Regions from separate parts of the Lysinibacillus sp. Bpr_S20 genome, predicted to be linked through region 2. Evidence: riboswitches for the same ligand, from Rfam matches in the RefSeq annotation. Region 2 holds a riboswitch; each other region holds the start of a gene.

Region 1 (8,171 bases), on a different contig from region 2:
CATCCATTTTCATGATAGCATCCCACTTAGCTTGTTCTTCTTTAACGCGAGCATCAAAGATTTCTTGTGGAAGATCTTCAGCATGCTTTTTAAGATGTTTAACATAATCTACTGCGTTTGGACCAGCAACCATACCACCATAAATAGCAGATAATAATGAGTTTGCTCCAAGTCGGTTTGCACCATGTTGAGAGTAATCACACTCACCTGCTGCAAATAAACCAGGAATTTCAGTCATTTGGTTGTAGTCAACCCATAATCCACCCATTGAGTAGTGAACTGCTGGGAAAATTTTCATTGGTAATTTACGTGGATCATCACCTACGAATTTTTCGTAGATTTCAATAATACCACCAAGTTTTACATCTAATTCATGTGGATCTTTATGAGAAAGATCTAGGTATACCATGTTTTCACCGTTGATACCTAGTTTTTGGTTCACACAAACATCGAAAATTTCACGTGTTGCAATATCACGTGGTACTAAGTTACCGTAAGCTGGGTATTTTTCTTCTAAGAAGTACCAAGGCTTACCATCTTTATAAGTCCAAATACGGCCACCTTCACCACGAGCTGATTCTGACATTAGACGGTTTTTGTCATCTCCAGGAATAGCTGTTGGGTGAATTTGAATGAACTCACCATTCGCGTATGAAGCACCTTGTTGATAAACGATAGAAGCAGCAGAACCTGTATTAATAACAGAGTTTGTTGTTTTACCGAAGATAATACCAGGGCCACCAGTCGCCATAATAACAGCGTCTGCACGGAATGATTTAATTTCTTCTGTACGCATATCTTGCGCTACGATACCACGACAAACGCCGTCAGGATCGACTACTGCACCAAGGAATTCCCAGTGCTCATATTTGTTAACTAAACCAGCTACTTCGTGAGAACGAACTTGCTCGTCTAGTGCGTATAGTAATTGTTGACCAGTTGTAGCACCAGAAAATGCTGTACGGTGGTGTAATGTACCACCAAAACGACGGAAATCAAGAAGACCTTCTGGAGTACGGTTGAACATTACACCCATACGGTCCATTAAATGAATAATACCAGGGGCTGCATCACACATACCCTTAACTGGTGGTTGGTTCGCTAAGAAGTCCCCACCGTATACTGTATCGTCAAAGTGGATCCAAGGAGAATCCCCTTCACCTTTAGTATTTACTGCACCATTAATTCCGCCCTGCGCACATACAGAGTGTGAGCGTTTTACAGGAACTAATGAGAATAAATCAACTTCAGTACCAACTTCAGCTGCTTTAATCGTTGCCATCAGACCAGCTAGACCGCCGCCGACAACAATTATTTTGCTTTTCGCCATGATTATTTCTCACTCCTCTTAAAAAATTGCAATGATTGTCATGTGCTCTATAGTAGCTTCTATTACATTAAACGAAAGCTAAAATAGCAGCCACACCAACTACACTTAGAATTACGAAAATAATGTTTGTTACATAAGTAGCAATCTTTTGAGACTGAGGAGATTGTGTAATACCCCAGCTTACTAGGAATGCCCATAAACCGTTTGATAAGTGGAAAGTTGCTGATATAATACCAACAATGTAGAATCCAAGCATGAATGGATTAGAAACAATATTCGCCATCATGTCGTAATCAACTTCTGTACCAAGTGCTTTTTGAATACGAGTTTGGAAAATATGCCATGCAATGAAGATCACTAGGAATACACCTGTGAAACGTTGTAATGAGTACATCCAGTTACGGTATGTGCTGAAACGTCCTGTATTTGGTGTAGCAGTGAATGCAATGTAGACACCATAGAATGCGTGGAACATTAATGGAATATAGATGACAATCCATTCAACTAGGATAAGGAATGGAATCTTTTCCATATTTGCGGTAGCTGCGTTATAATTTTCTGCTCCGCCTGTTGCTGTAAAGTTAATTAACAGGTGCATCGTTAAAAACAGACCTACTGGAATGATACCAAGTAGAGAATGTAAGCGACGCCATAAAAACTCTCGATCTTTCGACAAGACTGTTACCCCCCTTAGTACTTAAAATAGCACAACAAAAGAAGTCATCATTTTGTAACTGATACTTCATTGACTGTGTATTTCATCATGGTACAATATTATGACATGTTTATTGTACTCTCAAGATCTACGAGCGTCAAGGCAACTTAGAGTTTTTCATATTCCTTATTAAAGTAACATTCTAGTACATGACGCGTCGTTTTTTCTCGAAAAATCTATCTTTACTTTATCAGTGTCAAATTTCAAGAAAATTCTAAGAAAGAAGGATTTCAATGTTAAACACTTCATCTCCTACAATCTCAGCATTTGGCTATGAGATAATTCGCGATTATATTTTATCTTCCATTCTTGGTAAGCATGAAGGAGATGTCCTTTATTGGGCAGGAAAAGACCTTGCTCGGAAGTTCCCTTGTAAAAATCAAGAAGAGCTTATCGCATTTTTCGCAGATGCCTGTTGGGGTAATTTAGAGCTCATCAAAGAATCGAAGGATGGACGTATATTCCAGCTAACAAATGATCCAGACCTGTTACAAATCGGTCTTCGTAGTTTTAGACTTGAAGCAGGATTTATAGCTGAACAAATCCAGCAAGCAAAAGGTTATTTAACAGAATGCTATGATGAAAAACGTGAAAAGCACCAAAACGTTATGTTTACAGTAAAATGGGACGTCAAAGAACGAATCATGAACACCGTTCCCGCAGAATAAAACAAAAAGGATTGTCATTCCAAATCGTGGATGACAATCCTTTTTTCTATTCATAGTTGTGCATGTCTTTCTTTTAAAAGCACATCTATTAACGAAATAAATGCTTCTAAAATATTTAACGAGTGTTGAATCATTTCCTCTAAGTTAATGATTGATAGTTCATTCACTAATTTTTGTGCGGCCATGTGTACTAATTCATGAGGTTGCTCTATATGCCGATATTCCGGTAAATGTTGAAATTCCTCAAAATGACCATAATACCATTTCCCAAATAGACACTGATGATGCGTTTTTATTGTTTCTTTATGACCAGCCTTTTGAATAGCATTACGTAAAAAGCTAGCATGATCCATTAACCTTGCTGCCAATTGGCTAACTACCGTTTGCTCTGAAGGCTTTCGGATTGTTGGTGCAATAGCTCTTAACATTTCAGATACTTGATTTTGTATGATTTCTGAGAAATCACTAGTATGTAATAATTCCGTCGTTGTTTCCGCTAATCGGCCTACAGCAATTACATTTTCTTCTGATGCGGCTGTTATTTGATGGATGCCATCTGCAGCTTCCTCAATATTTTGACTTGTGACAGTCAAGTTAGCAATATTGTCCTTCATAATACTTAAAAAGTCAGTTAAATAATGTTCGACTTGTTTGATATTGGTTATTGTATTATGTAGTTTCTTATCAATGACTGACCTAATCTTCGTCATTTCATGCAATGAACCTTTCGAGCTGCTTGCTAACTTTCCTACCTCCATCGCGACAACATTAAAGCCCTTACCATGTTCACCAGCACGTGCGGCTTCAATAGATGCATTTAACGATAGAAGTTGTGTTTGATCAGCAATCCCAGTTACACTTTTACCGATATCATCCATTTTGGTCATTTCATCATACAACTGCTCTGTTGAATGAGTTCCTTTAGTCAGCAACTCCTGAACCATTTCACCTTTAGTAATGGACGATTCCATTTCTTCTACAAGTAATAACGAATGCTGTTTTATTTCTTGAATGTTTGCATTTACATTTTGCTCAGACGAAAGCATCTCTTCTGTATTTGACGACATTTCTTCACTCATTGCTGAAATTTCCCCTACACTCATTGAAACATTCTGAACCTTTAAAGCCGTTTGAAAATTAATTAACTCCATATGTGCTAGAACAAAGTCTAAAATCGCATTTTTCACATCAATACTTTCCTGTTCAAGTTCCAATTCTAGAATTCGCTTTTTTAATATTTGTATTTCTAAATCATTGTTTGTTTCAACGCTTTCATCCACTGACTTTTGAAATAAACCGAATAATACCATACAAACTCCCACCTTCCCCTTGGTAAAACATGTCACATTTTATTATATAACAATAGAATTGCATAAAATAGTAAATTTGATGTGAACAAAAAAAGAATGTGCCATTTACTGACACACCCTCTTCAATATTATGTAAAACGCCATAGTGGTGGGGCTTTCGGTACATAAAACATTGGTTGAAATTCGCTACAAAAGCATCTCCTGAAAGAGGTTAAATTCATCATGTAATGCATTTGCTGCACGAATCATGTCGTCCTGGGGTACAACTACAGACACTTTTATTTCCGATGTACTTACCATTTTTACAGGGATATTTTCTCGACGTAGACGATCAAACATGCGCGCAGCCACCCCTGGATTAGATGCCATCCCCGAACCAATAATAGAGACTTTTGCCAAACCGATTTCAAAATCAGCAAAACTGAACCCTAGCGATAATTTGCTATCTTCTAGGACACGTAAAGCTTCTGCAAACTCCTCTTTCAAAATCGTAAATGATACAGTCGGCTTTAAGCCATCAATTATTGCTTGTACGATTATATCAACATTTATGTGATTTTCAGCAAGTTTTGTGAACATATCTGCTAACGAAGCATTGGAATAAGCATCATAACCAACCGTTAAGCGAATAACGTCTGACTCATAGGCAACACCACGTACCATTAAATTTTTCTCCATTTCAACTTCCTCCTTCAATAAAGTACCTACTGTATCTCTCTCGCTCGCCCGAATGATAACTGGGATTTGAAACTTCTTTGCTAACTCTACAGCTCGTGGGTGCATAATTTGTGACCCTAAGTTTGAAAGCTCCAGCATCTCATCATAGGAAATTTCTTTTAACTTTTGCGCCCCAGCGACATGACTTGGATCAGCAGTATAGACTCCGTCCACATTCGTGTAAATATCTACGCGCTCTGCCTTCAATTTTGCTGCTATCGCTATAGCCGCCGTTTCCGCTCCACCTTTACCAAGCGTCGTAATATTCCGTAAATTATCGATCCCCTGTTCCCCAGCTACGATGACGATTTGTCCCTGTGCAAAATGCTCTTCTAGTCGACTAACATCAATCTCATCAATACGTGCATGACCATACAGAGCATCGGTTTGAATACCAGCCTGCCAGCCTGTTAATGACACTGCATTATATCCTTCTTCCTGCAAAGCAAGTGCCACTAACGAACTTGCCAATTGAGCGCTTGTTGAAAATAGTGCGTCTAGTTCACGTTTAGAAGCATTGTCCGATAGATTACGGACCATTTTCGCTATTTCTTCAGCCACACTCCTCATTGTTGACGTAACAACGACAACATCGAAACCTTTTTCCTTTTCTGCAATCGCCTTTTTCACAACATTTTGAATGTGCTCTGTTGAAGCGAATGCCGCACCTCCAAATTTCATCACAATTCTCACCATCTGTATCATTCTCCTTTGTCATCCATCATTTCATTGCGTTTAAAGTAGCTAGACCTTTGCGGATCTTCACAAAAATAGCACTGTAAAAGCAAAGCATCATGAGCACTCACATTTCTCAGTTCCTAATACTTCCGTCCCTTATTATCAAGAACAGATTTTAGTATGGATCTTTGGCATTGACGCTACTTCTATAAGCCCAATATAGTGCCTTGATAATAAGGGAAATCTTCCGGCATCATTCCTTAACAGTACGAAAAGTTGTCTCTAGAAAACTAAAAAAAGCAACCCTCACATAACGTGAAAGCTGCTTATAACATGTACAATAAAAGTAACTTGCGCATGTGTGATAGCCCTCCGAAACGGTTTAGAATCGACAGTCTTACATCTCTTAAATGTAAAACCAGCACAGCATCGGAAACAACGATGCTCTACTTCGGCAAGCTCCCCTTTTATACATTTTCAATGGACTTGTCCGTCCTCTAATGCACTACTCTTGAACCTTGCACCTCTATCATCACTAAATAGTGAACGTATTTAATTGAACCTTAGTGGAAAAATTCCCATTTTATATATAGAAGTAACTAAAAAACTAAGGTGTTGTATATAACATTGCTAAATCAATGTTATATACAACCTTAGCATATGTCTAATCCTTTGACAATGTCTCTTATTGAAATTTTTTCCTTCGCGTAATTGACACTATCGCTTTGCTTTATTTCAGTAATTCTTTGTAGCTACAGCTTCATTTTTGCTACAAAGAACTATCTGCTGAATGAAAGTAAGCATAGATATTGTTAGCTAGATTAGTAGGTATCCCTGCTTCTTCTAATGCCTGTATGCTTGCCTCACGTATTTTTTTGACAGAGCCAAAATGCTTGAGCAATTGCTGTTTTCGCTTTGGACCAACGCCCTCTATCTGATCAAGGACAGACTGTATAGCATGCTTTTCGTGTTGCTGTCGTAAGAAGGTGATCGCAAAGCGGTGTACTTCATCCTGAATTCGTTGTAGTAAATAGAATCCATCGCTTGTGCGCTTTAACGCAATTACTTCAGGTGGATCACCAAAAAGGAGCTGTGACGTATTATGCTTGTCATCTTTTGCTAATCCGGCAATTGGAATGACAAGACCGAGCTCATCTTCTAATACTTCACGCGCGACCTCCATTTGCCCCTTCCCACCATCAATTAGTACTAAATCTGGTAAAGGTAGACCTTCCTTTAATACGCGTGTGTAACGACGACGGATAACTTCCTGCATTGCCCCATAATCATCGTGCTTGGCAGCTGTGCGTGTTTTATATTTTCGATACTCCTTCTTAGCAGGTTTTCCATCAATAAATACAACCATTGCAGAAACAGCATCTGTCCCATGCATATGACTGTTATCGAAAGCTTCAATCCGTAAAGGCGCAGAAATACCCATAGCTTCACCGAGCGCCTCACATGCTCCTATTGTCCGTTCTTCCTGACGTTCAATAAGCTGGAACTTCGCTGCTACAGCAATTTCAGCATTTTTTGTTGCTAATTCAACTAGCTCTTTTTTTTGCCCACGTTTTGGTGTCAGTACTTTCACTTCTAATAGTTCCGTTAAAATCTCCGCATCAATAGATTGTGGGATAAAGATTTCTTTAGGCTTAATGTGCTCAAGCTTGTCATAAAATCGTCCAACGAACGTTAAAAACTCCTCTTCTGCCTCTTGATAAATCGGGAAAATCGAGACATCTCGCTCAATGAGCTTTCCTTGACGGACAAAGAAAACTTGAACACACATCCAGCCCTTCTCGACTGCATAGCCAAATACATCGCGGTTAGTTGTATCACTTGATACGATTTTTTGCTTTTGCATGACCGTATCGATATATGCAATTTGATCACGAAATTCCTTTGCACGCTCAAACTCTAAGTTTTCCGCGGCCGCTAGCATTTTTACCTCTAGCTCTTTTTTAACTTCCTCAACCCCACCATTTAAAAATTTTGTCATATCCTCAATCATATCGTTGTAAGTTTCAACATCAATCTCTTTCACACAAGGAGCTAGACATTGCCCCATGTGATAATACAAACAAACCTTTGAAGGAAGTTGTACACATTTTCGTAGAGGATATAAACGATCTAGCAACTTTTTCGTCTCACTTGCTGCATACGCGTTTGGATACGGGCCAAAATATTTTGCCTTATCCTTTTTCACTTTTCGTGTTGTAATAAGTCGTGGGTGTTTTTCATTTGTAATTTTTAAATACGGATACGTTTTATCATCCGTCAGCATAATATTGTACTTCGGATCATGTAGTTTTATTAGATTAAGCTCTAAAATTAAAGCTTCAATATTGGAGGATGTCACAATGTACTCAAAATCTTCAATTTCGCCTACAAGTCTCTGTGTTTTCCCTTCATGCGTACCCGTAAAATAAGAGCGTACTCGATTTTTCAGCACTTTTGCTTTCCCGACATAAATAATTGTTCCTTGTCGATCTTTCATCAAATAGCAGCCAGGCTGATCTGGTAAAATTTCAAGCTTTCGTTTCATTAAATCATTCATCGCCTACCTGCCTCCTTTTTCTTTTATTATATAACGAAAAAAAGCCAAGCACATCATATTGATGGCTTGACTCTTTTTTTCTTACAGAATCAATTATGCCTCGGCATAATTGCGTCCGGAATCGGCTTTATGCTAAACAAAGCACTCCTTTCCGATTCTGTGACATCCGCCGGAGGCTTTAACTTCTTTCAGCGAG
Region 2 (8,171 bases):
GCTCCAAAAATAATGGGCCTATAGCTCAGCTGGTTAGAGCGCACGCCTGATAAGCGTGAGGTCGATGGTTCGAGTCCATTTAGGCCCACCATTATTCCGAAGTAGCTCAGTTGGTAGTAGCACCTGACTGTTAATCAGGTTGTCGCAGGTTCGAGTCCTGCCTTCGGAGCCACGGCCCGTTGGTCAAGTGGTTAAGACACCGCCCTTTCACGGCGGTAACACGGGTTCGAATCCCGTACGGGTCATCAAGCATGTTGCACATTAGTGCGACATGCTTTTTTTATGCCAACTATACTGACAACAAGATACCATTCATGAATGAAATTGTATCTCTAATTCCCAGGTAGTAACGTCTACTCTTAAATATTGAGATGGGGATAATGACTGAAGGCTTCTCTTGTCTATACTTGGGCATAGAAGTTAAAGCCTTTGACGGATGTCACGGAATCGGAAGGGATTTCATGTAGGGTGTTAGCCTAAAATCATCATATCCATGCGGTAACGGCTAATTGATTGTAACAGTAAAATGCCACGTCCTACGGCATTACCAAAATCAACGACATCGTGTCGATCCTCAATACAGGCTAAGCGAAAGGACAATTCCGGACGCAATTATGCCAAGATATAATTCATTAAAAAACCATGCTCAATAGTTTTTCCTCTGTAATTTCCTCTAATTTTTATAATGTCTACTCAAAATGGGAACCCTAATCCATAAATAAATTTAGAAAAATAAAAGAGATGATATTAAATATTGAACAAAGTATTTCATATATAAAAGATGTATGTTTTCTAGCAGATATTTTCGTGGTGAATATAGTTCTATTCCTCTAATATGAGGGTAGATGGAGGAATTCGATATGAATTTACATGAAGTACAGCAGTTTTTAGAACTTTATCAAGTAGAACAAAATAAGTCGAAAACATGGCTAGAAAATAAATTACAGCAAATTAAAACAGCAGGCGAATATATACCGACAACAGAAGAATTAATCTTTGGTGCACGAGTGGCTTGGCGCAATAGTAATAAGTGTATTGGTCGATTGTTTTGGCAATCGCTACATGTTGTAGATGCCCGTGATATTTCAAATGAAGAGGGTATCTTCACTGCTTTGCTTGAGCATATTAAGTATGCAACTAATGGTGGGAAAATTCGCCCAACAATAACGGTTTTTGCACCAGGGCGAGTTCGTATATGGAATCATCAGCTAATTCGTTATGCTGGCTATGAAACGGAGTCTGGGATCGTTGGTGATCCGCATTCAGTTGACTTTACAAAAGTATGTGAATCACTTGGCTGGCAAGGTGAAAGAACAGCCTTTGATATCCTTCCGCTTATTGTACAGGTGGATGGAAAGGAGCCACAGGTGTTTATAATTCCTGATGAATATATACTCGAGGTACCAATTCGTCATCCAGGATCTCCTCAAATAGAGAAGTTAGGATTGAAATGGTATGCAGTGCCGATTATTTCAAGCATGCGCTTCCAAATGGCAAGTATTGATTTTGAGGCCGCCCCATTTAATGGTTGGTATATGGGTACAGAAATTGGGGCACGTAATTTAGCGGATCAAGAACGTTATAATATGCTTCCTGCTATTGCAGAAATTTTCAATCTCGATACAACTAGACAGGCTTCTCTATGGCGTGATCGTGCATTAGTTGAGCTGAATATTGCAGTTCTACATTCCTTTAAAGAGGACGGTGTCAGCATTGTAGATCATCATACAGCTGCACAGCAATTTAAATTGTTCGAGGAAACAGAAGCAGCAATAGATCGTAAAGTTACAGGCAATTGGACGTGGTTGATCCCACCTCTTTCACCAGCTACAACGCATATTTTCCATAAGCCTTATGTTAATGTTTATAATACACCGAACTATTTTTATCAGAAACCAATGTATGAATAGAACTGTTTTATTTATATACTGAATGTTGTCTTTCGCAAATAAAAAAAAGCACTGGTTTGTTTAAAACTAGTGCTTTTTAACTTCTTTCAGAGGATATCCGAGCACCCGCTGAAAGAAGTTAAAGCCTCCGGCGGATATTAATTCACATATTCATTTTTAGAAGCTCTAAATGAACATATGAAGAGTATTAATACTACGATGACAAATAACCAACCCGCGGTATTCCAGCCGCCGAATAAATCATGCAAATAACCAAATAAGATTGGACCGATTGCGGCTAATAAATACCCTAATGATTGGGCAAACCCTGATAAATCAGCTGCCTCAAAAGCTGTACGGGTACGTAGTGTAAAGAACATCATTGCTAAAGCGAATGAAGCCCCTCCAGCTAAGCCTAGTAGCACCATCCACAGTACAGCGAGGCTCTTCCATTCCATCACTACTCCGATAAAGCCAACTAAGTAAAATACAGTAAACATTAATACGAGAGGTCGTTGAGATGTCATTTTACTAGCGATAATAGGCACCACTAAAGCCATTGGGACTTGTGAAAATTGCATGATGGAAAACATCCACCCTGCACGATCTGCAGCTAATCCTTGTGATATATATATTTCAGGAATCCAAGCGGCGGTTGTGTAGAATAATAATGATTGAAACCCCATAGCGCCCGTTACTGCCCAAGTAACAGGAGATTTCCATAATGGTGTACGTTCTTTCGTTGTTTTAACAGTCGGTTCAGGCTTATTAAATTTCAACTGCGGAATCCAAATTAAAATGGTTAACACGACAAGAACAAGTGCGATTGCCAGCGCTCCTTGCCAGCCAAGTGATGAACTGGCAACAGGATAGCTAATGCCAGCACCGAGTCCAGCTGTTAAATTCATCGACATTGTGAAAAATGCCATAAGTAAACCTACGTGATAGGGAAACTTTAATTTAAGTAATCCCGGAATTAGTACATTACCGAATGAAATGGCTATGCCGATTAACATAGTACCGACTATGAGTAAACTAGTTGTGCCAAGGGAGCGTAGTACAATTCCTAACGCTAAAAGAATAGTTGATAAAAATAATGTTATTTCTAGCCCCAATTTACGTGCGACAATTGGTGCGAATGGAGAAATGATTGCAAATGCTAGTAGTGGGATCGTTGTTAGAAAGCCCGCTAGTATATTAGATATGCCGAGATCTTCACGGATAAAGGAAATAATAGGTCCAACCACTGTTAGCGGCATCCGTAATGTCGAAGCAATACAAATTACGCCGATAACTAGTAATAAGGTTGTACCTTTCCAGTTAATTTTCCTGCTTGAATAAGTATCGGTATGTTCATGTGTAGTCAAGTAAATCCCCCCCTGTTAGAACAATTTTGATTGAATTACTATACTACTTTATCACACTAATCAAAATAGTGGAAAATTCACAAAATACCGAACATTGTTCGAGTTATTGAAATGGCATAGGTCGTATGTTAAACTAAAACCCATCATAAATTTAATATTTATATACCTCATGTTTATAGTGAGGTAGAGGTCGCGGTATTTAAGAGTATGCTAATGGAAATGACAAGCATTAGAGATATTAGTTGAAAGGAAATACTGCCGAAGTGTGAGGGGACTTGAAAACCTCATGCTGGGGCTGTCTCCGAAAGGAACAGAACTGTCACGTTTGAACAACGTGTTGAGCTATCATTTTGAAAGAACAGAGGATTTACTTAGCCATCACAGTAATGTTCATGTGATGGCATTTTTTTGCCTCTTATAAAAGGAAGGAAGCTATAACGTGAGTGAGATAAAAGTCAATCAGCTCGGTCATAAAGCGCCGAAGTTGAAAAAAGAATTAAAAAGCCGTCATATTACAATGATTTCATTAGGCGGTACAATCGGTACAGGATTGTTTTTAGCTAGTGGAGGTGCCATTGCGCAAGCAGGTCCTGGAGGTGCACTACTCGCCTACGCATTAATCGGTATCATGGTGTATTTTTTAATGACGAGCTTAGGAGAAATGGCAGCCTATATGCCATCATCGGGTTCATTTAGTACGTATGCTACCAAATTTGTAGACCCAGCTCTAGGCTTTGCACTTGGTTGGAACTACTGGTACAACTGGGCAATAACAATTGCGGCAGAGATTTCTGCTGTGTCATTAATTATGAAATATTGGTTCCCAGATAGCTCATCAGCACTTTGGACTGTTTTATTTATTGCGGTCGTTTTAACGTTTAATCTATTATCGGTAAAAAGCTATGGTGAAAGTGAATATTGGTTTTCCATGATAAAGGTTGTAACTGTCATTATCTTTATAATCATTAGTTTCTTAATGATTTTTGGTATTTTAGGAGGAAAAGCTCCTGTAGGCTTTACGAATTTCTTTATCAGTGATGGACCATTCCACGGTGGCTTCCTTGCTACATTTGGTATTTTCTTAGCTGCGGGATTCTCGTTCCAAGGAACAGAGCTACTTGGAATAACAGCAGGCGAGACAGATGACCCTGGAAAAAATATTCCGAAAGCAGTTAAGTCGGTTTTCTGGCGCATTCTTTTATTTTATATTTTAGCGATTGGTGCAATTGGCATGCTGATTCCATTTACAGACGCACGTTTGTTATCTGAAGATATTGCTGTGTCACCATTTACACTGGTGTTCGACCGTTTAGGAATTGCCTTTGCTGCTTCATTGATGAATGCTATCATTCTAACAGCGATGCTATCAGCAGGGAATTCAGGGCTTTATGCATCGTCACGTATGCTTTGGCAATTAGCGGTAGATGGACATGCACCGAAATTTTTCACTAAACTAAGTCGTCGAGGTATTCCAATTTATGCATTATTGGCGACTTTAGCAGTAGGCTGCCTAGCATTTTTAGCTTCATTCTTTGGTGATGGTGTGGTCTATATGTGGCTTCTAAATGCTTCCGGGATGTCTGGCTTTATTGCCTGGCTAGGAATAGCATTTAGCCATTACCGTTTCCGTCGAGCGTTCGATGTACAGGGCTTAGATCCGAAATTGTTGCCGTATAAAGCAAAGCTATTTCCATTCGGTCCGCTGTTTGCCTTTACGGTTTGTATGATTGTTGTTATTGGACAAAACTACAATGCCTTTATGGGTAATACAATAGACTGGTACGGAGTCCTTGTCTCGTATATCGGTATTCCACTGTTCTTGCTGTTATGGCTTAGCTATAAAATTAAGCATAGAACAAAAATGATTCCACTAGAGCAATGTGATTTAAAAGTCGAATAATTAATAAAAAAGCTGTCCTGTGAGTTATAAAAATGCTCGCAGGACAGTTTTTTTAGGTATGAAATATAGAAACCTCAGAAATTTGTATAGATAAAATTTATTTATTCAGATTTAAACGGAGGGTTTCTAGTTTCCAAAATTTTTGCCTACTTTTGGTGGTAAGTCCGGATGTGGTAGACTGTTGTATAAATGGCAATCAATAGATATGTTGGAAAGAGGTGCGTGAAGGTGCAAAAGCATATTTTATTAGTAGAAGATGACCAAGCCATTCGTGAAATGGTAGAAAGCTATTTAACGATGGAGGGGTTCCTTGTTACCTCTGCCGTAAATGGAGAAGAAGCACTACAAAATTGTTTAAACAATCCCTTCGATTTAGTAATTTTGGATATTATGATACCGAAACTTAATGGATTAGAAGTTTTAAAGATTGTACGAGAGCAAGCATCACTTCCGATTATCATTATGTCAGCTAAGGATAGTGATGTCGATAAAGCGTTAGGCCTAGGGTTGGGGGCAGATGATTATATTGCCAAGCCATTTTCGATGCTGGAATTTTCGGCGCGTGTCAAAGCCGCAATTAGAAGAGCTACAAAATACGCCAATCAAGAAGAGGATAAGAAAGATATAGTAGAGGTAGACAACTTATTGATTGACCTTGTTAATTTTTCGGTAGAGAAGAATGGACAAATGCTAAAGCTAACGTCGAAGGAATTTGCCATCTTAAAATTATTTGTAACAAATCGTAATCGTGTTTTTACAAAGCAGCAGATTTATCAATTGATTTGGAATGATGCTTACTATGGGGATGAAAACATTATTAATGTACATATAAGAAGATTACGTGAAAAAATTGAAGACGATCCATCCAATCCGCAATATATTAAAACGCTTTGGGGCATCGGCTATAAATTTGAAGGGTAAACGCTATGATTATATTTTTATTACTGATAATGGTGTTACTCGTAGGAATTATTATTTTTCAGGTGAGAGCAAAAAGGCAACAGGACGCTACGATTCAATACATGCATCAAAAACTGCAAGTAATCATTGATGAACAATCGAACGAAAAGATTTTAGTGTCGACGGTCAATCAGGAATTGCAGCAGCTACTTATTGTGATGAATGCGTTGTTAGATCACAATCAAAAAGTGCGGGCAACACATCGAAAAATGGAAAGCTCCATGAAAAAAATGCTGGCCAATATTTCGCATGATCTTAAAACGCCTTTAACAGTTGTACTAGGTTATTCGGAAATGCTGCAGCTTAATCAGTCACTTAGTGATGAAGAGCGGCAAAGGTTACTCATTGGTGTTCATTCTAAAACATTGGAAGTATTAAAAATAATTCATACATTTTTTGACCTGGCAAAATTGGAGGCAGGAGATACAGATTATCCAATGACGAAAATTAATGTAGGTGAAATTTGCCGAAAAAATATTTTATCATTTTACGATATGGTCACGTCTATGGGATTAGAGATTGATATAGAAATACCAGAAATGTCCATGTATGCCCTTGGTAATGAAGAAGCGTTAGATAGGGTACTGAATAATTTATTGTCAAATGCTATTGCCTACGGTGCTGCAGGAAACATCATTGGGCTCACGGTAAGAAATGATGATACTACTATTTTTATTGATGTTTGGGATCGTGGTAAGGGGATTGACGAATATCATATTGATAATGTTTTTGAAAGATTGTATACGCTTGAGGATTCTAGAAATAAATCCTTTCAAGGGAGCGGTCTTGGCTTAACGATTACAAAACGTCTTGTAGAATTAATGGAGGGCTCTATCCAGCTTTCTAGTATCCCATATGAGAAGACTATTTTTACAGTTTCTTTAAAACGAATGACATACTGAGCAGCCGCGCTTGTAGAGCAATTTTATGGCTTTACAAGCTTTTCTTCTGCACTTAAGAAATTTGTAAGAATCAAGTAATAAATTAGAGAGCTTCATTTTTTATAATAAGGATAGCTAAATTTAAGGGAGAGATCTACATGACATATATTGTGAAAACAAATCAGCTTACAAAGGTGTTTGAGGGAAAAGAAGTCGTTTCTGCTGTGACTATGCATGTGAAAAAGGGAGAGATTTACGGGTTTTTAGGTCCTAATGGTGCCGGAAAAACGACAGTCATGAAAATGTTAACAAACCTTACGAAGCCAACGAGTGGAGATATTGAAATCTTTGGTGAAAAATTAATGGACCGCTCATACGATGTGCTAAAAAGGATGGGAACGATTATCGAATACCCGATTTTTTATGAAGATTTAACAGCAAAGGAAACATTAGAATTACATTGCGAATATATGGGCTATTATGACAAGAAAGAGATAACCCATGTTCTAGATTTAGTAAAGTTAACAAATACAGAGAATAAGCGTGTGAAAGACTTTTCTCTTGGAATGAAACAACGATTGGGTATTGCACGTGCAATTATTACGAAGCCGGAATTACTTATTTTAGACGAACCGATTAATGGACTAGACCCAGTTGGCATTAAAGAGCTTCGAGAGCTATTTAAGATGCTTTGTAAAGAGTATGGAATTACGATTATTATCTCTAGTCACATTTTGGGTGAAATTGAACAATTGGCAGATACAGTTGGGGTTATTAAAGATGGAAGATTAATTAAGGAAGTATCAATGGACGCTGTCAACCGTAGTCAAGCAGATTATATTGAAGTGATTGTTAATGATGCGAAAATGGCTGCCTTTATTATAGAAAGTAAATTGAACATTACTAACTTCAAACTAATGGATGATTATTGTATTCGAATTTATGAATCAACGGCTTCCCAAAAGGTGCTATCTAAAACATTGATTGAGCATGATATTGAAATTGAGGGCATTAGCAAAAAAACAAGCTCATTAGAGGATTATTTCTTGAAGTTAATCAATGGAGGTGTAGCTAGTGCTTAATTTAATGCGGCTAGAAATGAAAAAATACCATATTGGTTCATATATAAAAAAAGCCGTTTTAGCAAATTTTATAATACTAGGTGTTATATTTC
Region 3 (8,171 bases), on a different contig from region 2:
GATCGGCAATTGGCCATTATAGATGTAATAGCAAGATCTGACTTCTTTTCTTCCTAAATAAAAGCAAAGGAATTTCTTGTTCTAATGTAATATCATTGAGAAACTTTACAAATAGCAGTAAAATTTATGTAAGGTTTCATTTTTCATTGAAACTTTATGTCGATTATTTCGTATAAGAATATAGACATATTTAAATGCTAGGAGGAAGAAACATGCTTAGTGTCGGAAAGTTTTTCTCTAGACATACCGCTAGCTTCTTAATTTCTCTCTCTACTGTTTCTATTACAGCCATAGCAGCAAATCCAGGATTCTTCCTTGGTGGATTATTGTTTGCTGGAACATACGCTGCGAGTACTGCAGTGTTGAAATATAGACAGAAAAAGAAATTCATGCAATTAGTAGGTATAACAAAAGAAGAATACAAACATATTGAAACACAACTAAAAGCAGCCAATAAACACATACAAACATTAAGTCAAAACTACTTACGTGTACGTTCTGTTTCTGCATTTAAGCAATTGCTCGAAATGACACGAATTTCAAAAAATATCGTAAAAATTGTTAAAACAGATCCGCAAAAATTTTATAATGTAGAACAGTTTTTTTATGCACACCTCCCTTCTGCTGTAGAATTAACAGATAAATATACGATGTTATCGAGGCAGCCTGTGAAGGATAAGGAAATTCAAATTACATTATCACAGACACGAGAAACACTTACTGATTTAAATGATACGATTCAGGTTGATTTAAAGGATGCGCTTTCCAACGATATCGACCATCTTCAAATGGAAATCGAATTTGCGAATCGCTCCAATAGTAGACGAAAAAAACGATTGGAATGGCGAGGCGATGATAAGTGACAGCAAATGAACACGCATTTCAATTAAATACACTACAAGGTGTTTCCCCCCTTGTGCAATCTTATTTAGAAACAACTACAAATAATGAGGCGATGGCGACGTATGAAACGCTATCGCCTCTTGCACAAAGTCGTGCACTTCTATTTGCCAGTCAGCTCGACCTGACAAACTTCGAGTCAATCCTGTCTTTAGGGCAAGATTCACAACGATCAGTATCTCAATTTGCCGATCGAATGCTTGCACAAGTAAAACAGAAAGACGTCTCAAAAATCGGTCAAATGCTAGACTCTTTAATGCAAACGTTAGATCGTGTAGATCCTAACGCATTAGAGCCAAAAAAACAGTCCTTTTTAAAAAAAATGTTTGGAAAAATTGAACCTACTGTGAAGCAAACATTAACGGAGTTTGAACGTATTAGTATCCAAGTAGAGCGAATTGGTGTTCAGCTTGAACGTGCCCAGCTGCAAATGATAAAAGATATAGAAATGCTAGAAGGACTTTATGGACATAATAGAGGATTTTTTGAAGAGTTAGCGACTGCCATTGCAGCAGGTCAAATGAAGAAGCAACAAGCTATTGAGGTGGAGCTTCCTGAAAAAGTGATGCATGTACAGGCAAACAAACAGCCACTAGCTATCCAACAGCTTAATGACTTTGCCGCTCAAATTGAACGTCTAGATCAACGTATTTATGACTTACAAGTATCGCAACAGGTTGCCTTACAAACCGCGCCACAAATACGCATGATTCAGCAGTCCAACCAAACACTAGCTGAAAAAATTGAATTTTCTATCGTCACCCTTATTCCACTTTGGAAAAATCAATTAGCTATGATGTTATCTATGCACATGGATCATCACTACGCGCAACTTGAAGAACGATTATCTCGTACAAACGATCGTTTCACAAGCCCTTCCTTTGAACAACAAGTATCAAAATTTAGAGAAACACAGCATGAGCTTAAAACAGCAATTAAAGACGTCTTTGCTCTTCATACAGCTACCGAACAAGAAAAACAGCATCTGCAAGAAGTAGCTGAATTAAAGAATACAAAGCGATCATGATTCTGTTTTTCCAACAATTAAGGGTGGCTCAGAAATCATCTGAACCACCCTTTATTTTTATTCATATCGACTAAAGGAATGAATTAATTGTGCCAGTACTATTCAACACCGGGACGTATTGTTTATCTTCATGACAGCTTTTTCATTCGAAATAATCTTTATAGTAACCACCAATATTACCAGTGTTATCGATAATAAAAATGAATTCTTCTGTTTCATTTTTTACATCATATTGTTTCCCTACTGTTAATACGTTTGAAACTAAATATTTTGATGCATTTGTATGCTTGCAAGTAACTGTGCGTACTGTCGGTGCATCTTTCCATTTTAAATGTAACATAATCTCTCTACCTCTCTTTACTAGCACTATGTAATGTCTACAACTTATTTTATAATATTTTTGTACGCTTGTGGAGAAAAAAACCATAGAAGACCATATTTTCTCCAGAACTATCCGTTTTATACCCATATCCTTCATAAAAAATTACTAGAGGTGTTAATATATGAGCTTTGGTGGTGTACCGCAATGGTTTTTTATACTGGCCGTTGCCTTTGCAATTTGCTTTATTTTATACGCAGAATGGAATTCTAGAAAATAAGTGAGCCCATTAATTTGGACTCACTTTTTTTGATTGCTAGTTGCAAGTTATTTTAATGTTCGTTTTAAAAATTCTTTTGTCCGTTCATGTTGAGGGTTGATTAAAACCTGTGCAGGTGACCCTTCCTCTACAATAACACCTTTATCCATAAAGACGACACGATCTGCTACTTCTTTAGCAAATTCCATTTCATGTGTAACAATTAACATTGTATTCCCGGCATCAGCTAGCTGACGCATTACTTTCAACACTTCACCTACCATTTCTGGATCAAGGGCTGACGTCGGTTCATCAAACAGCATGACTTCCGGGCTCATGGACAATGCTCGCGCAATCGCTACCCGCTGTTTTTGACCACCAGAAAGTTGTCGTGGCTTTGCACTAACGTATTGATCCATACCTACAATTTGCAAATATTTTAAAGCAACTTCCTCTGCTTCAACCTTCGAACGCTTTAAAACTTTCATTTGACCAACTGTGCAATTTTTAAGCACATTATGATTGTTGAATAAGTTAAATTGTTGAAATACCATACCTAAATGTGTACGATATTCCTGGATATTATGCTTTTCATCTAAAATGTTTTCACCTTTATATATAATTTGGCCGCCACTTGGGGTTTCCAGTAAATTAATGCAGCGTAATAATGTTGATTTACCAGATCCTGAAGAACCGATCAAGCACACAACCTCGCCTTTTTCTACTTGAAAATTTACATCCTTTAACACTTCGTTACGACCAAATGATTTACTTAAGTGCTCTATTTTAATAACTGTCATTTACTCGTCCCCCTATATTGCTTCTCTCTGTTCTTTTTGATAGGCATCTGGTCCATCCAGTCGTTTTTCAATATACAGTAAAATTCTTGATGCTGTGAATGTCATGATGAAATAAAGAACACAAGCTATAAAGAAGGATTCAAAATAACGAAAGTTATTCCCTGCAATTGACTTTGTTTGGAAAAATAATTCTGTAACTCCAATAACGTTTAAAACGGCTGTATCTTTAATGTTCATAATTAATTGGTTACCTGTTGCCGGCAATATATTTCGGGCAACTTGTGGTAAAACAACATGTAGCATGATTTGAACATGATTCATACCAATGGCCGATGCAGCCTCGTACTGCCCTTGATCAATGGAAACAATACCGCCACGCACGATTTCTGCCATATAAGCACCCGTATTGAGTGAAACCACTAAAATACCTGCTGTAATAAAATGCATATCAATACCAAATGCTATATCTAATCCGAAAAATACAACCATTGCTTGTACAATCATTGGTGTACCACGGAAGAATTCGACATAGCAAGTAAGTATAAAATTAATGAGTTTTAAGCAATAAAATTTTACACCCTTTTTACGAACTTTGATGGTATGCATAATTCCAATGAAAAATCCGATAAGTGCACCAATAATTGTACTACTAATTGAAATAAGTAATGTATAATAAGTACCTCGTAAAAACATTTGCCAGTTGTTCTCAACAATAGAAATAATCCATTCAAGACTCATGATGTTCCTCCTAACCACGTCGTGTTGCTTGTTTGTTACAGTATCTTATGAAACTTTTAGCTAAGACATTATTAAATATTTTGAGAGATTTTGTGATTGCACGGACTAGCAAATAGCCCGTGCATGTAAGTTTATGTTATTGAGCTGCTGGTTGTTGGTTAATGGCTTCTTCCATAATTTTTTGGCGCTCATCTTCTGAAATACCTTTTAAGATGTCATTGATTTTTTCAAGATCTGCATCACCTTTGCGTACACCAACTGCGATTGATGTATTTGAAATATCTGTCTTGAAGCCTTTTTCAAACTTTACATACGTAAATTTATCATTTGCAGCAGCAGCCGAAATACCTTCTGGACGTTCTGCTACATAGCCGTCAATTTTTCCAGCTTCTAAAGCTACACGCATAGCTGGGAAGTTATCCATTGCAGTTTGTTTTTTTACACCTTTGATTTGATCAATAACTGTGTAGTTAGAAGTATTTAATTGTGATGTGATTTTAGCTCCAGAGAAATCTTGGATGGATGTTGCTTTTTCATATTTGCTTCCTTTTTTAATAACCATGACAAAATCAGATGTATAGTAGTTTTCTGTGAAGTCGATTGTTTGCTTACGCTTATCGGTAGGTGACATACCAGCAATGATTGCATCGATTTTATTTGATTGTAGAGCTGGTACTAAACCATCCCATTCTAATTTTACGATCACTAATTCTTTTCCTAAGCCCTCCGCTATTTTTTTGGCCATTTGTACATCATAGCCACCTGCATATTCTGCATTATCGGCAATTTTTACTGCGCCATTTGCATCATCTTGCTGCGTCCAGTTAAACGGAGCATAACCTGCTTCCATCCCAATACGGAATTGAACGCCACCCTCTTTTGTATCAGTACTTGCAGTGCCTTTACTAGATGATGTCGTATCCTTCTTGTCACTCGTACCACAAGCTGCGAGCAAAATTGCGGTCATTACGGCCAACATAAATACTAACAATTTTCTTTTCATCAAATATTCCCCTTTTCTATAAAAAAATAAGACAACTGTACAAAAAAAGACCTAAGTACTGAACTTAGGTCTTACTTTTTTTAACAGTTGCCCAAATCCTCACTATAATTCCATCATTCCGAGATAGCACAACCTAGTAAACCTGGAAAATAATTCACTAGGACAGTCCTGCACTTATTCACTGCAGACCCAGCATAAAAGTACGAGCTCCTTTTATACTTCGGCGATAGTTCCTTCTTCATTGCGTCTTCGCTTGCTTGTACTCAACAATGAACTAATAAATACCGCGCCTCTACCTCACAATAGGATAAATGTGAGGTTTGTTTATTTAATTGATATTAAGATACTACTATAAAAGTAACTTATTCGTCAAGATAATTTTATTACTTTTCAGACTAATTACAATATTAGGGTTTTTTATCTATTTTATAGCCAAATATACACTCTTACAATGTTGAAAATGATGACTCCGCTTAGCCATGAGATTTCAATAAAAGCGTATGTCGTCGCTTCGTGCCTGTTCAAGTCGTTCCGGCCAATCTTTCCGTCACTTCGGCTGTTTTATCCGTCGCTTTGACTTTTCTTTCCGTCGTTCCGATCAATCTTTCCGTCGCTTCGTGCCTGTTCGTCGTTCCGGCCAATCTTTCCGTCGCTTCGGCTGTTCTATCCGTCGCTTTAACTCTTTTTTCCGTCGTTCTTGCTGCTGTTTCTGTCGCTTTGTGTCCGTTCCATCGTTCCGGTCAATCTTTCCGTCGCTTCGATTGTTTTATCCGTCACTTTGACTCTTCTTTCCGTCGTTCTAAGTGCTGTTTCCGTTGCTTCGTATCAGTTCCTCGTTCCGGCCAATCTTTCCGTCGCTTCGGCTGTTTTATCCATCGCTTTGGCTCTTCTTTCCGTCGTTCTTACTGCTGTTTCCGTCGCTTCGTATCAGTTCCGTCGTTCCGGCCAATCTTTCCGTCACTTCGGCTGTTTTATCCGTCGCTTTGACTTTTCTTTTCATCGCTTCGTGCCTGTTCGTCGTTCCGGCCAATCTTTCCGTCGCTTCGGCTGTTCTATCCGTCGCTTTAACTCTTTTTTCCGTCGTTCTTGCTGCTGTTTCCGTCGCTTTGTGTCCGTTCCGTCGTTCCGGTCAATCTTTCCGTCGCTTCGATTGTTTTATCCGTCACTTTGACTCTTCTTTCCTTCGTTCTAAGTGCTGTTTCCGTCGCTTCGGTTCTTTTATCCATCACTTCTTTATAAATTGATCCATAAAAAGATAAAAAACCCTGCGAAACAATGTTCGCAAGGTTTTTATAAGCCCAGGAATTAAGAATTTAATAATAAATCTTCTGGGTTTTCAAGTAATTCTTTAACAGTTTTAAGGAAGCCTACAGAATCTTTACCATCGATAATACGGTGGTCATAAGAAAGTGCTAAGTACATCATTGGGCGAATTTCTACTTCACCATTCACTTCAACTGGACGTTTTTTGATAGTGTGCATACCAAGGATAGCAGCTTGTGTACCATTCATGATAGGTGTAGACATTAATGAACCGAATACCCCACCATTTGTAATTGTGAATGAGCCACCTGAAAGATCTGCTAAACCTAATTTTTTATCGCGTGCTTTTTTCGCTAGGTCTGCAATTGAATCTTCAATTTCTGCAAAGTTTTTACGGTCAGCATCACGTACAACTGGTACTACTAAACCTTCTTCTGTTGATACAGCTACACCGATATCAAAGAAGTTGTTTAAGTGAATTTCATCACCCACGATTTGTGCGTTAACATATGGGTATTTTTTAAGTGCTGCAACTACAGCTTTTGTGAAGAATGACATGAAACCAAGTTTTGAGCCAGTTGACTCGAAGAATTGGTCTTTTTTACGAGAACGTAAAGCCATTACGTTTGTCATATCTACTTCGTTAAATGTTGTTAACATTGCTGTAGATTGTTTTACTTCAAGTAAGCGTTTTGCAATTGTTTGACGGCGACGGCTCATTTTTTCAACTGTCACACGTGATTCATCAACTGCTGCAACTGCTTTCGGTGCTGCTGGAGCTGCTTGTGGTGCTGCAACTGGAGCTGTACCATGAGCTGCTACGTCTTGTACACGAACGCGGCCTTGTGGATCTACTGGAGATACAGCAGCAAGGTCAATACCTTTTTCACGAGCAAGTTTACGAGCTGCTGGAGATGCGATTACACGCTCACCAGTAGTTTCTTCTACAACTGGTGCTGCTGCAACAGGTGCAGGTGCCGCTTGTGGTGCTGCTGGAACTGGTGCTGCCTCAACTGGAGCTGCCGGAGCAGGTGCTGCGCCTTCGCCAGCTTCTACAACTGCGATTACTTGACCTACTAGTACAGTATCGCCTTCTTCAGCTAAAATTTGAGTTAAAACTCCCGCTTCTTCAGAAATGATTTCAGCGTTTACTTTATCTGTTTCAAGTTCAACGATGAATTCACCTTTTTCAACGCGATCGCCCACTTTTTTTACCCACTGTGCGATACTACCTTCTGTAATCGATTCTGCTAATTCAGGGACTTTAATTTCAGCCACTTTCATTTCCTCCTTTAATAAACGTGCATTGTGCACATTAGAAGGGCTACCGCCTTAGCAAGTAGCCCGGCTCTCATTAATTAATATGTGATTATTTAACTTTTAAAGGCTCAGCAACTGCTTCTTCTACAAGTGCTGCTTGAGCTGCTTTATGAGAATCTGCATCACCTTCAGAAGTCGAACTCATTGCAGGTCGACCTACATAACGTAGTTTTTTACCTTCTGAAAGTTCGTGTAATGTTTCTAATGCATAATTCCAAGAACCTTGGTTTTTAGGTTCTTCTTGTACCCAAACGATTTCTTTTACATTAGGATACTTAGCAATGATATCAGCAACTTGCTCTTTTGGGAATGGGTAAAGTTGTTCTACACGAATAATGTGTAAGTGATCGAAGCCTTCACCGTCTTTAATGCGGTCTGCAATGTCGATCATTACTTTACCTGTACCTAATACAATACGTTCTACAGCTTCTGGTTTCGAACCTAGACCTGGTTGCTCAATTACTTCTTGGAATGAGCCATTTGCCAATTGTTCAGCGTTCGCTGCAGCTAATGGGTGACGAAGTAAGTACTTAGGTGAAACC
Region 4 (8,171 bases), on a different contig from region 2:
CAGCTGAACTAAAGTTTGTAACATCAGGCCATACGAGCTGAGCTACGTAAGCTTGCACAATAAAAATAAGTCCTCCGATTAAACAAGCTAAAATAGCTGCCTTCCAAATATCCTCTTTTGGATTAACTGCCTCTTCTGAAAGTGTTGTAATCGAATCGAACCCTAAAAATGAGAAGCAGGCCATTGCTGCACCAGAAATAATTGCAGACATAACGAATTTTTCATCGTTGAAAAACGGCACAACAGTAAAGAGCGACGTATCACTTTCCCCACCGACAATTGCCTTTACACATAAAATCACAAAAATAACGACTACAATTCCCATAAACATAACGAGGATTTGATTTGTTTTTGCTGCGATGCCAATACCTAGAATATTGACAGTAGTTATAATACCTGCAATTAATAACACCCATACCCAATACGGAACAGATGGCATTAATGCATTCGCATAGGAAGCACCTACCATGAATACAATGAGTGGCACTAAGACATAATCCATAAACATTGCCCAACCTGCAAAAAAACCTAAATGCGGATTGATGGCACGTTGGGTATATGTATATGTTGACCCCCCATTTGGAAAAACAGCAGCCATTCGACCGTAACTATATGCAGAAAACATCATTGCAACCATCGCAATCAAGTAGGCTAATGGCAACATCCCACCTGTAGACTCTGCTGCAAAGCCATAAATATAAGCTGGCGCAATCGGTGTCATAAAAGCAATACCATAAATGACTAAATCTTTTAATGTTAAAACACGCTTTAACTGTGGTGTATGATCATTTGGTGTTTGACTCATAGACCATTTCCTCTCACACTTTCGTAGGTTCGCGTTTTGATAGTTCTTCCGTTACTAACTCAATTACTTCATCTGTACTCATCACTTGGCAATAAATTTGATTCATAATCATAATTTCAGCATCATGAAGCTGTTGCGTTGCAGCTGTACATGCATCTTCAACTAAAATAACTTCAAAGCCTGCGTCAGCTAAGCTTCGAACTGTTGAAGCAACACATTGATCTGTGACAACACCTGTACAAACTACTGTTTCAATGCCCATATTACGCAGTAAAAATTCATAATTCGTACCACTTAATACGCTATCTGTCGTTTTATTTACAACAATTTCGTCATCAAGAGGCTTTAATTCATCCACCATCTCCGCTCCTGGGTCACCGATTGGCAATAAAATATTGTTCCATCCTGGCCGGCGTTGTACAGGAGAACGATCTCGTCCATCTTTATGATGGCAAGCAATGCGACCAAATGTTACTTCTAATTTATTAGTACGGAAAAAATCTAAAAGCTTTTTATTGTTCGGGATCGTTAAATTGTCGATACGATCAAAAAAGTATTCCCACTGATCAAACATGCCCTTTTCTCTTGCAATCTGCGCGTCTAATCCGTCTCGGCTAATAAACTGATGTTGCATGTCTACTATTAGTAATGCTGTTTTATCTGGGTTCACGTTTATTTTTTGACCGTCAGTCGGTAAAAATTCATAATATAATGTTGATGTATTCTCCATAATATCCCCTCCAAAATACCTCAAATTCCAAAATGTAAAGACAAATAAAAAACAGACTCTTCGTGCAAAAAGAATCTGTCTAACACAAAAATGACCTACTCATTTCTAGAAACTAAAATGAATCGACCATTTAAACTTCCCACCGTTTGTCTAAACAGAGATAGCACAACTTCATAAACACGTATGTTTACGAAGACAGTCCTGCAACTATTCGCTACAGACCCAGTATATGATGGCGAGAACTCATCACATACTTCGGCGACACTTCCTTCTATCTAACTTCCTCATCTTCTCGGACTCCATTAGGTACTGTTAATTGCCGCGCCTCTACCTCACTATCAGAAAAGTGAGGCTTATTTAAATATTTGAAATAATTATATTATTCCATTTTTTATATGTCAACTTTATAATCTACTATATTTTATAAGACTTACTGCACACAACCACAAAAAAATGACCATCAAACACTTTAAACAATAACTATTTACAATAATGAAGAGAGAGGTATACCCCCATGCAATTTTTTTAAAATTTTGTCCTATAGAAAAAATCATCTAACACATAGTAAAAAACTTCTCAGAAAAACAAGCTTCTAATTAAGTAGTCTATTAATACACAAAAAATGCCTTACTTATATTACCAGCTATAAGTAAGGCACCTCTAAAATTATATTCAGTTTTATTCATATATTAAACAGTAATAAAAGGTCTCAGCAGCCGCACAACCACCTTCTGTTCATTCTTAATCCTCAGATTCTACTCGATTATTTAAGTAATCTCGTATTATCCATTTTAAGAGCAAACTAATTAAGATAAGATACCCAACCAACTTCGGATACGTAATGGAAATCATAGAATTTTGTATTAATAACGTGCCTAAAAGTAAAACGAGAATGGTAAACCAATATATGAGATTTCCTGCAAATAAGGCATTATCTCGCGTACGTTGGTCATGCTGAAGATTGATTTTATTCCATTTCCCTTTTCTATGAACGTCAAGACCAAATGTAATCAGGTGAATTGTTGCTAAAATAGCAATGATCAATGTTAACTTAGAATGTGAAATGAAGAAATAGCTAATAAACAAATACAATGGAATCCCTATACGCAAAATAAAGTTTGTTCGATACGATACATTCATTTTATTCTTCTCCTTCAATCCAAAATAATTTTTCAAGTGGGCATTCTAAAACAGTTGCTAATTTAATAGCAGTACCAATAGATGGTTCATATCGTTGTTTTTCAATCGCTATAATCGTTTGTCTTGTAACAGAGATACCTTCAGCTAATTGGTCCTGTGTTAAGCCTTTTTCTTTCCTAAATTCTTTGACTGAATTTCGCACCCCATGCTTCATGAATTACATCCTTCCTAAAATGTAATGTATACATTACATAATATAATATTAAAAAATCTAAAATGTAATGTCAACATTACATTTTGAGTTTCCTCAATATTGTGCAGCAATCGGTCCATATTATTGAATAACATTTTTTTGGAAGGCTACCAAACAACGCTCTTGGAATATTAATTCTCCTATTGAGCAATCCAAAAGAGTATAATAGTATTTGTTAGAAAATTCAAACTTTTGATAAATAGGATGTGTTAAAGATGTGGGAACAAAAATTAATTGAAACACCAAGAGGAACTTTCGAATATTTTGTAAAGGGAAGCGGCGAGCCACTTGCCATTACACATTTTTACATGGCTTTTAATGAAAAAGGCAATTGGTTTGCTAATCCGTTCACAGAGTATTACCAAGTCTTTTTAATATTGGTTTGCTAATCCGTTCACAGAGTATTACCAAGTCTTTTTAATTAATGTCCGGGGAGCAGGTAATTCAGCTGTAGTTGAAGCAGATGAGCAAATGAATTTAGAAGAAATTATTTTAGATTTAGAAGCAATTCGTGAAGCTTTACATATTCCTAAATGGGCTTTTGCAGGTCATTCAACAGGTGGCATGCTCGCCTTGCAATATGCTGTATTAAAACAACAATCTCTAACAAAATGTATCTGTGGTTGCAGTGCAGCAAGTAAAGCTTACGCAAGTCATCCAAATAGCATTTACTGTCCTGAAAATAAAAATTTCAGTCGTATTATCGAAATTATGGAAAGTTTAAATAACAGCAAAACGCCTCAGGAAAAACGAAAAGAACTAGATTTTGAATGGGCACTTATGTCATTTACCAGCAAAGAAAAATTAAAACATGCTCTGACAATACCGACTAGTGGACGTACTGTTGGTCGCACACTAGATTACTTTAGAAAAGTTGCAGTAAAGTCATTAGATTTGCGTAAAGAACTACCGACAATTCATATAGATACATATGTATTTGGAGGGAAATATGACGCGCAATGTCCGGTTGAATTTAGTTACGAAATTGTTGACCTTATTCCTACGTCTGAATTAACTATCTTTGAACAATCGAATCACTATCCATTTGTTGAAGAAGAGAAAGTATTTATGGATTTTGTTAAAGAGACTACCAAGACACTCAAGCATATATAATATATAAATTAAACGTTTCCAAATAAAAGTTAGGGAATCCCCTTCATTCAATTGAGTAAGGAATGCTCTATAAACCGAACAGGAACTTATTACATATACAGAAAAGCCTCCAGTTCCTTCAGCTTCCGTGTCGTCATGGACACCCTTGCTCTTGGCTAACCTCTTCGTCTGTCTTCAAGGTTCTGAATATACAAGTCAGGCGCACAAATACAAATATGCGTACAGTGCCGTACTGAACTCATTTTTAACAAGCTACCTAATAAAATAATCGTTTCTAACTTCTAAGGGTCCCTTCAAAATGGATTGGTAGGTGAGGGATAAATGCCTGTAAAATCCGGCTTGTTGAAAATAAAGGCTGTTTTCTCAAAGATTGTTTCTGTAAAACATAAAGACAACTAACCGGATGAAGAAGAGAAATTTCCTGGGAGAAGGATGCATCCATTTAAAGCAGAAAACGGCAGTAACAAAAAAAGAGTTAATCCAACGAAGATAGGAAATTAACTCTTTTTTTACTATAAATCTTGAAGTTCATTAACAGTGACAAATTTATAACCCTTATTTGAAAGTTCCTGTAGTATACCTTCAATTGTTTGGAGCGCTTTGCCCGTTTTATCATACATTGGATGCAGTAAGATAATCGAACCAGGTTCAATATTCTCAGTCACATATTTTACTTTGTCAGAAACCGTTGTGTAAAAAGTATCTGGTTCAAGGTTCCAAGTTATCGTTTCTCTTTTATTTTTATTTAGATAATACGGCAACCCTATCAGCTTTTTCCCATTAGGTGGCCGAACATCAATTTCACCTTCGTAACCTGTATTTCGAATCAATTGATCTGTCTTTTCTATTTCATCTTTGTAATAAGAGGGTGTTTTGAAAATCATCCGATTATGCGAATAGGTATGATTCCCAATTTGATGTCCTTCTTCTGCAATTCTTCTTGCTTCCTCTGGAAATTTTTCTATTTCTGCACCTATAAGAAAAAAGGTAGCTTTAGCATTGTACTCTTCTAATAGCGGCAATATCTGATTTGTGTTATCCGCTGGTCCATCATCAAAGGTTAAAGCAACTACTTTTTGATTCGTCTCTACTTGGTTGGTTAAGCCCCCAAATAACTGATACGTCCTAGAATTCATTAATTTATAAGTGCCTAGTAGTAGAAGGAAAATTAAGAGAATCCCTATCCCAATCAATACCAACTTCTTTTTCATAGCAATCCTCTTTCCATTCAGGAGTTTTAAAACCGTTTACCATTTTATCAAAAAGCGTTAGTCCTTCCAAATCAAAGGCAACAGTAACAGTCAAAAATATTCTGTATTCTTTTCTTCGTCAAAAATCCAATTTAGAAAGCTCTCCCGAATACTGTTCTCCCTACCTACTTTTTGTTGAGCAGTATTAAATAAAATCATTTTGAAATTAAGGCTATTTCAGAATTCCCTTATTAAACTATCCTACCCTGTTAGTGCAAAATGAAAGAAGCAGTGGGATGAAGAAAGCCCCACTGCTTAAGTTTCATATGAATACAAAAGAAAAATTTAATATTTAAAGTGAAGAACATACCCCTGTAGTTCATCGGCCAGATCAAGTAGACCTTTGGCTGCAGAAGCCATGTCCTGCATGGAGGATAATGTTTGTTCAGTTGAAGCCGCAACTTCCTCAGATGCAGCAGCATTTAACTTCGCGTGATCCGATAGCTCAATCGCAGTGGCAGACACTTCTTCAACCACTGCAGACATTTCTTGAGCAGAGGCAGAAATCCCCTCCATTTTTGGTGCCATATTTCGAAGACTTTCTATAATACTCTTAAATTTTTTACTCGTATCCTCGGTTAATTGTAAACCATTTTGAACATCTACTGATGCTTTCGTCATTGTTTCTACAGATTTAGCGGTATCTTGCTGAATACCTGTTATGAGCGTGGAGATTTGTATAGCTGATTGCTGAGATTGCTCTGCTAATTTTCGAACCTCATCGGCCACTACTGCAAAGCCTTTCCCTTGTTCTCCTGCACGCGCTGCCTCAATCGCGGCATTTAGCGCAAGTAAATTGGTTTGGTCCGAGATCGCACTGATCATCTCTAAAATTGAGCCAATTTCTTTTGTTCGGTCATAGAGTGTTTTGATCATTGTATCTGATTGCGTAACAGATTCATGAATAGAAAGCATTTGGTTCACCGTTTGTTCTACAGATTGACCGCCCGCTTCTGCTAATTGAATAGCATTACTAGATAGGTCTGAAACCTGCATAGAGCTATCAGCAACGTCAACGACTCTTTTAGCGATTTCCTCAATAGAAAGAGCATTTTGGTCAATACTAGTTGTTTGTTTTTCCGTACTAATAGCTACCTGCTGCATAGCTTCTGTAACCTGCTCGGAAGCCTCAATATTTTGCTCTGCATTACCAGATAAATCTTGTGCGGATTTTTGAACATGCACAGCACTTTGATCGACATTTCGGATTAATTTCTTTAAGTTCACCTTCATAGAAATAAAGGCTTCCCCAAGCTGTCCAATTTCATCCTTAGAGTGAACTTCAATAAACTCGGTAAAATCTCCGTCACTAATTTTTAATGCGCTATTTTGCAGCAATTTAAGCGGACCGACAATAGATTTAATCATGAAGATTATAAAAATAATACCCAAAATAATGGAAACAACGATGATGATTAAGGCGATATGAAACGTGGATGTGGCAGTTTTTGTCGCCTCTGCAGTAAATACTGTTCCAATGACCTTCCATCCTGTAAGTTCATTTGTGACAAATTGTAAATGGCGGTCACTCTCTTTAATGGTACCTTCACTTTGTTCAAAAATTTTAGGAATATAATCTTCTGTTGCTTCAGTGCCGCTTTCTTTATCCCGCTGAGAAACATATAGCTTTTCATCATCTATGATGGAGGCAAAACCAGTTTCTCCAATCCGTGCCTCTTGTGTAATAGCACTTAGAGCAGATATATTTAAATCAACGGCAATGACCCCAGATTCATCCGGAAGAAGCTGCATGATTGTGACAACCAAGTGATTTGAGACTATTGATATATATGGAGTAGTAATAGATGCATGCCCTTTATTTTCAATAGCCTCTTTATACCAAGGGCGAATACGAGGGTCAAAATCACTGGGATATTCTTGAGCAGGTTCATCTATTAATCTTCCGTCAGCTGTACCTATGTAAAGCAGTTCCACCTCTGGATGCGTATTGATATATTCCTGGAATAGATTTTTCAATTCTTTGCTGTCTTCTAGTAACGAAGACTGATATATCTTTGTTGCAAGGTATTCGATATCATATATTTTAGGAACAAACATATTTGTAATATCGTTATTAAGTATACGGATACTTTCTGTAGAACTAGCGTATTGCTCATTCAAAATTTCATTTTTTATACTTTGAAAGGCGGTATATCCAATTAAAAGAGTAGGAACGAACAGTATGACTAAAAATGCAAAAATAAGTTTCTTTCTTAGGCTAATTCGTTGCATAGATGTTTTCCTCCTTAATTTATCTAGTTTCCAGCTTTCTTTTGGACAGTCACTTCATGGCAAGGCCAATAGACCAAGAGTTCGAAACATGAATGCCGCAATTTGTTCACGGGTTAAGTTTTCTCTTGGCCTAAAATGGCCGTTTTCATCCACTAGTCTTCGTAATGAAATTTCTTTAATAAGCCCTGAAGCTCGTCTGACTGCTGAGCCATTTCCTTCGCTGAAGAAGCCATATGCTCTATCAATGCTAATTGCTCCTCAGCAGTGACTGTTACATGCTCTGAACTTTCCGTTGCACTATTAGCAATACGCGCCATTTCCTCTGTGGAAGCAGTTACTTCTTGTATGCCTGCTGACATTTGCTCAGTCGACGCTGAAATGTCTTGAAGCTGCGCACTTACGCCTTCTATCGATGACATAATCTTTTGGAATGCCTCTTTTGTTGCATCAACAACTTCCATACCTGCAGCAGTTTCCTTCGTATTACTTGAAATAGCTGTAATCACATTGGTAGTGTCGTGTTGAATCGAAAGTATAAGGGCCGCAATTTGGTCAGCGGATTGCTTCGATTGTTCTGCTAATTTTCGTACCTCGTCTGCTACTACAGCAAAGCCTTTTCCTTGTTCCCCTGCACGTGCTGCTTCAATC

What was found. Region 2 has a riboswitch for lysine ahead of MWJ95_RS24135 (amino acid permease). Riboswitches for the same ligand answer to the same signal wherever they lie in the genome.
Region 1: another riboswitch for lysine. It lies ahead of MWJ95_RS11985 (aspartate kinase); the one in region 2 lies ahead of MWJ95_RS24135 (amino acid permease).
Region 3: another riboswitch for lysine. It lies ahead of MWJ95_RS18935 (transporter substrate-binding domain-containing protein); the one in region 2 lies ahead of MWJ95_RS24135 (amino acid permease).
Region 4: another riboswitch for lysine. It lies ahead of MWJ95_RS19650 (cysteine hydrolase family protein); the one in region 2 lies ahead of MWJ95_RS24135 (amino acid permease).

What each region holds. Positions count from the first base shown of each region.
Region 1 is NZ_JALNLQ010000004.1:213,947-222,117, reverse strand. Features, by position in the region: gene sdhA (succinate dehydrogenase flavoprotein subunit) at 1-1,330, opposite strand, end outside; gene MWJ95_RS12000 (succinate dehydrogenase cytochrome b558 subunit) at 1,398-2,006, opposite strand; gene MWJ95_RS11995 (YslB family protein) at 2,279-2,713, shown strand; gene MWJ95_RS11990 (methyl-accepting chemotaxis protein) at 2,764-4,023, opposite strand; gene MWJ95_RS11985 (aspartate kinase) at 4,210-5,436, opposite strand; lysine riboswitch at 5,776-5,955, opposite strand; gene uvrC (excinuclease ABC subunit UvrC) at 6,188-7,975, opposite strand.
Region 2 is NZ_JALNLQ010000022.1:975-9,145, reverse strand. Features, by position in the region: tRNA gene MWJ95_RS24165 (tRNA-Gly) at 1-6, shown strand, start outside; tRNA gene MWJ95_RS24160 (tRNA-Ile) at 15-91, shown strand; tRNA gene MWJ95_RS24155 (tRNA-Asn) at 96-172, shown strand; tRNA gene MWJ95_RS24150 (tRNA-Glu) at 174-245, shown strand; gene MWJ95_RS24145 (nitric oxide synthase oxygenase) at 861-1,910, shown strand; gene MWJ95_RS24140 (CynX/NimT family MFS transporter) at 2,048-3,256, opposite strand; lysine riboswitch at 3,433-3,609, shown strand; gene MWJ95_RS24135 (amino acid permease) at 3,696-5,156, shown strand; gene MWJ95_RS24130 (response regulator transcription factor) at 5,385-6,077, shown strand; gene MWJ95_RS24125 (sensor histidine kinase) at 6,083-7,018, shown strand; gene MWJ95_RS24120 (ABC transporter ATP-binding protein) at 7,156-8,079, shown strand; gene MWJ95_RS24115 (ABC transporter permease) at 8,072-8,171, shown strand, end outside.
Region 3 is NZ_JALNLQ010000009.1:50,138-58,308, reverse strand. Features, by position in the region: gene MWJ95_RS18960 (5-bromo-4-chloroindolyl phosphate hydrolysis family protein) at 213-863, shown strand; gene MWJ95_RS18955 (toxic anion resistance protein) at 860-1,927, shown strand; gene MWJ95_RS18950 (DUF6501 family protein) at 2,070-2,267, opposite strand; gene MWJ95_RS18945 (amino acid ABC transporter ATP-binding protein) at 2,574-3,305, opposite strand; gene MWJ95_RS18940 (amino acid ABC transporter permease) at 3,318-4,043, opposite strand; gene MWJ95_RS18935 (transporter substrate-binding domain-containing protein) at 4,180-5,046, opposite strand; lysine riboswitch at 5,163-5,349, opposite strand; gene odhB (2-oxoglutarate dehydrogenase complex dihydrolipoyllysine-residue succinyltransferase) at 6,352-7,587, opposite strand; gene MWJ95_RS18925 (2-oxoglutarate dehydrogenase E1 component) at 7,679-8,171, opposite strand, start outside.
Region 4 is NZ_JALNLQ010000010.1:8,909-17,079, forward strand. Features, by position in the region: gene MWJ95_RS19645 (APC family permease) at 1-805, opposite strand, end outside; gene MWJ95_RS19650 (cysteine hydrolase family protein) at 819-1,535, opposite strand; lysine riboswitch at 1,689-1,873, opposite strand; gene MWJ95_RS19655 (hypothetical protein) at 2,277-2,675, opposite strand; gene MWJ95_RS19660 (helix-turn-helix transcriptional regulator) at 2,677-2,889, opposite strand; partial or broken gene MWJ95_RS19665 (alpha/beta fold hydrolase) at 3,144-4,041, shown strand; gene MWJ95_RS19670 (polysaccharide deacetylase family protein) at 4,554-5,252, opposite strand; gene MWJ95_RS19675 (methyl-accepting chemotaxis protein) at 5,577-7,523, opposite strand; gene MWJ95_RS19680 (methyl-accepting chemotaxis protein) at 7,676-8,171, opposite strand, start outside.